One region of the Pseudomonas mucidolens genome, then DNA from elsewhere that is predicted to be linked to it. Evidence: predicted binding sites of a transcription regulator. Region 1 holds the regulator's gene; the other holds the start of a gene.

Region 1 (2,401 bases):
ACATCAACCACATTCGCGACAACCTCGGCATGAGCCTTTCCGGTGGCGAGCGGCGCCGCGTGGAAATTGCCCGCGCATTGGCCACTGCACCAAAGTTCATCCTACTGGATGAACCCTTCGCCGGTGTCGACCCGATCTCGGTGGGCGATATCAAGCAGATCATCCATCACCTCAAGGCCAAGGGAATCGGTGTTTTGATCACCGACCACAACGTACGTGAGACGCTCGATATCTGCGAAACCGCTTATATCGTGAATGATGGCCAACTGATCGCCGAAGGTGACGCCGCGACTATTCTGGCCAACGACTTGGTCAAGGAAGTCTACCTGGGTCACGAGTTCCGCCTGTAAACACCTTGGTGTCATGGCGCAGCGCCGCGGAGCGCGCGAGTCAATAAAAACCTTATTATTTTTATTGTTACCGCGCTCTAGGCAAAGCAACCGACATCAGGCATATAATTTGCTTATGTTTGGCGCTCACGCGCCCTGTCGTGGATGGCGCACTGCGCCGGCGAATAAGGTGTTAAGCCCCTGCCATGAAACCATCGCTAGTCCTGAGAATGGGCCAGCAGCTGACGATGACACCGCAGCTGCAACAGGCCATCCGCCTGCTCCAATTGTCGACCCTGGACCTGCAACAGGAAATCCAGGAGGCCCTGGAGTCCAATCCGATGCTCGAACGCCAGGAAGAAGGCGACGACTTCGATAACGCAGACCCGCTGGCCGATAACGTCGAGCAAAAACCCAACGCTGACGTGCAGGAACCGTCCTATCAGGAAACCGCCCCGACGGTGGATAACCTTGAGGAGGGCGAATGGAACGAGCGCATTCCCAATGATCTGCCCGTGGACACTGCCTGGGAAGACGTCTACCAGACCAGCGCCAGCAGCCTGCCCAGCAACGACGATGACGAGTGGGACTTCACCACCCGCACCTCCGTCGGCGAGAGCCTGCAGAGCCACTTGCTGTGGCAACTGAACCTGGCACCGATGTCCGACACCGATCGCCTGATCGCCGTGACCCTGATCGATTGCATCAATAACCAGGGCTACCTTGACGAGACCCTCGAGGAGATTCTCGAAGCTTTCGACCCGGAACTGGACATCGAGCTGGACGAAATCGAAGCCGTCCTGCACCGCATCCAGCAATTTGAACCGGCCGGCATCGGCGCCCGCGACCTCAGCGAATGCCTGTTGCTGCAACTGCGCCAACTGCCCGCCAAGACGCCGTGGCTCACCGAGGCACAGCGCCTGGTCACTGATTACATCGACTTGCTGGGCGGCCGCGACTACAGCCAACTGATGCGCCGCATGAAGCTCAAGGAAGATGACCTGCGCCAGATCATCGAGCTGGTGCAAAGCCTCAACCCGCGCCCTGGTTCGCAGATCGAGTCCAGCGAGGCGGAATATGTGGTGCCCGACGTGATCGTGCGCAAGGACAACGAACGCTGGCTGGTGGAGCTTAACCAGGAGTCAGTGCCGCGCCTGCGGGTGAATCCGCAATACGCCGGTTTCGTTCGCCGGGCGGACACCAGCGCCGACAACACCTTCATGCGCAATCAATTGCAAGAAGCCCGCTGGTTCATCAAGAGCCTGCAAAGCCGCAACGAGACGCTGATGAAAGTCGCCACACAGATCGTCGAGCACCAGCGCGGCTTCCTGGAGTACGGCGACGAAGCGATGAAACCGCTGGTGCTGCATGACATTGCCGAAGCGGTAGGCATGCACGAATCGACCATTTCCCGCGTGACCACCCAAAAATTCATGCATACCCCACGGGGTATTTATGAGTTGAAATACTTTTTTTCCAGCCACGTCAGCACCTCCGAAGGCGGCGAATGCTCGTCCACGGCGATCCGCGCAATCATCAAAAAACTGGTTGCCGCGGAAAATCAGAAAAAGCCGTTGAGTGACAGCAAGATCGCTGGTTTACTGGAGGCACAAGGCATTCAGGTCGCCCGCCGAACCGTCGCCAAATACCGCGAATCCCTTGGGATTGCGCCTTCCAGCGAGCGTAAGCGGTTGATGTGACGGGCGGGGCACAGCGTTCCAGTGGCAGGCATTTGCCTGCCGCTTTATGCACTGGCAACGAAGGAGAAGCTGTATGCAAGTCAACATCAGTGGACACCATGTAGAAGTCACCCCTCCATTGCGCGATTACGTCGAGCAGAAGCTGAAGCGGCTTGAGGGTCATTTCGACAAGATTACCAATGTGCAAGTCATCATGAAGGTCGATAAACTCCAACAGAAAATCGAGGCGACCCTCCAGATTCCCGGTGGCGAAGTAGTCGCCAATGCCGAGCATGAAGACATGTATGCATCAATCGATGCCTTGACTGACAAGCTTGACCGCCAACTTAAAAAGCATAAGGAAAAGCAGCAGAGCCTCCTTCAAGGTTCTGG
Region 2 (2,401 bases), 510 kb from region 1:
TTGGATTTCGAACAGTTCCGGGTCTTCCTGGAGAAAGCCTGTGGCATATTGCTCGGTGAAAACAAGCAGTATCTGGTATCCAGCCGCCTCAATAAATTGATGGAGCAGCAGGGGATCAAGACACTGAGCGAGCTGGTCCAGCGGATCCAGGGTCAGCCGCGCAGCGGGCTCAAGGAATTGGTGGTCGATGCCATGACCACCAACGAAACCCTGTGGTTTCGCGACACCTATCCCTTTGAAGTGCTCAAGAACAAAGTACTGCCTGCGGCAATCAAGGCCAGCCCGGGCCAGCGTCTGCGGATCTGGTCCGCGGCGTGTTCTTCGGGCCAGGAACCCTATTCGCTGTCGATGTCCATCGATGAGTTCGAGCGGACCAACATGGGGCAGTTGAAGGCCGGGGTGCAGATTGTCGCCACGGATTTGTCCGGCTCCATGCTCACCAACTGCAAGACCGGCGAGTACGACAGCCTGGCCTTGGGACGTGGCTTGTCTCCGGAACGCTTGCAGCGTTATTTCGACCCCAAGGGCGCCGGGCGTTGGGCGATCAAGGCACCGATCAAGAGTCGGGTCGAGTTTCGCTCGTTCAACCTGCTGGACAGTTATGCCAGCCTGGGCAAGTTCGATATCGTGTTTTGCCGCAACGTGTTGATCTATTTCTCGGCTGAAGTGAAGAAAGGCATTTTGTTGCGCATTCACGGCACCCTTAAGCGCGGTGGCTACCTGTTCCTGGGGGCGTCCGAAGCCTTGAATGGCTTGCCGGACCATTATCAGATGGTGCAGTGCAGTCCAGGGATCATTTACCAGGCCAAGTAACACCCCGAAAATCACCTCCGATAAGCAGTGGAACCCGTGGGAGCGGGCTTGCTCGCAAAATGGGTGTGGCAGGCAACATCAATGTTGACTGTTACGCCACTTTCGCGAGCAAGCCCGCTCCCACAGTCGTTTTGCCTGACTGACCGGCATTCAGCGCCACACCCATTTTTTTGCGGCAAATTATTGGATGGTGGCAACGGCTATTGCCGCTTTACTGGCGTCAAAGCGGAAGACGGTTGCCGCTTTTCTGGCATTGCCGCTACCTGGATTTACTCAACGCATTGATTTATATGGGCTTAAGCTACTTGGCATGGCACTTGCTAAATCCGTATTACGAAAAGCAGGTCAGCCTAAAGGTTTCCGCCATGAGCATCAGCTTCGATAAAGCGCTCGGTATCCACGAACAAGCCCTGGGGTTCCGCGCCCAGCGCGCTGAAGTCCTGGCTAATAACATCGCCAACGCCGACACCCCGAACTACAAGGCCCGGGATTTGGACTTTGCTGCTGTGCTCGCCGCGCAGAGTGACAAGACCAAGAATGGCGCCTTTGCGTTGAACATGACCAACAACCGTCATATCGAAGCACAAGGCCTGGGCAATGGTGATGAGTCGCTGATGTATCGCACGCCGATGCAGCCGTCGATAGACCAGAACACCGTCGATGCCCAGTTGGAACAGTCGAACTACGCCGAAAACTCGGTGAACTTCCAAGCCAGCTTTACCCTGCTCAACAGCAAATTCAAAGGGCTGATGTCGGCCCTGCGCGGAGAGTAATTCATGTCTCTATCCAGTGTTTTCAATATTGCCGGTAGTGGCATGAGTGCGCAGACCACGCGTCTGAACACCGTTGCCAGTAACATCGCCAACGCCGAAACCGTATCGTCGAGCATTGACCAGACGTACCGTGCGCGCCACCCGGTGTTCGCCACCATGTTCCAGGCTGGCCAGAATGGCGGCAGCGATTCGCTGTTCCAGAGCCAGGATGCCGCGGGCCAGGGCGTCCAGGTCCTGGGTGTGGTCGAAGACCAGAGCAATCTGGAAGCGCGTTACGAACCCAACCATCCTGCCGCGAACGAAAAGGGCTACGTGTATTACCCCAACGTCAACGTGGTCGAGGAAATGGCTGACATGATTTCCGCCAGTCGCTCGTTCCAGACCAATGCGGAAATGATGAACACCGCCAAAACCATGATGCAGAAGGTCCTGACCCTGGGTCAGTGATAAGGGGCGCCAAAGAATGTCCGTCACTAACGATGTGTCGAGTAACTCGACGATCCAGGATCTGTTCAACACCAACGTCAAGGACACGGCGGCCAATAAGGACAGCCTGTCCGACGCTGCCAAGTCGGCTTCCGGCAATCAGGCCCTGGGCAAGGACGCGTTCCTGCAATTGTTGGTTACCCAATTGAAAAACCAGAACCCGCTGTCGCCTCAGGACAACGGCGCGTTCGTGGCGCAACTGGCGCAGTTCAGCAGTCTGGAAGGCATCAACACCTTGAACGACTCGGTGAATGCCATCTCCAGCAACTACAAGTCCTCGCAGGCATTGCAAGCGTCGTCGCTGGTGGGCCGTTCGGTGATTATTGATA

What was found. The regulator sigma-54, encoded in region 1, starts transcription at its own class of promoters, with help from an activator protein. The targets are predictions, from matches to a motif close to ANTGGCATNNANNTTGCTNT.
Region 2: a site for sigma-54 is predicted at 1,118-1,137, ahead of flgB (flagellar basal body rod protein FlgB). Genes of this name have one in related genera too.

What each region holds. Positions count from the first base shown of each region.
Region 1 covers NZ_LT629802.1:144,628-147,028, reverse strand. Annotated here, with positions in the region: gene lptB (LPS export ABC transporter ATP-binding protein) at 1-350, shown strand, start outside; gene BLU75_RS00695 (RNA polymerase factor sigma-54) at 536-2,029, shown strand; gene hpf (ribosome hibernation-promoting factor, HPF/YfiA family) at 2,103-2,401, shown strand, end outside.
Region 2 covers NZ_LT629802.1:659,329-661,729, forward strand. Annotated here, with positions in the region: gene cheR (protein-glutamate O-methyltransferase CheR) at 1-813, shown strand, start outside; gene flgB (flagellar basal body rod protein FlgB) at 1,179-1,586, shown strand; gene flgC (flagellar basal body rod protein FlgC) at 1,590-2,033, shown strand; gene flgD (flagellar hook assembly protein FlgD) at 2,050-2,401, shown strand, end outside.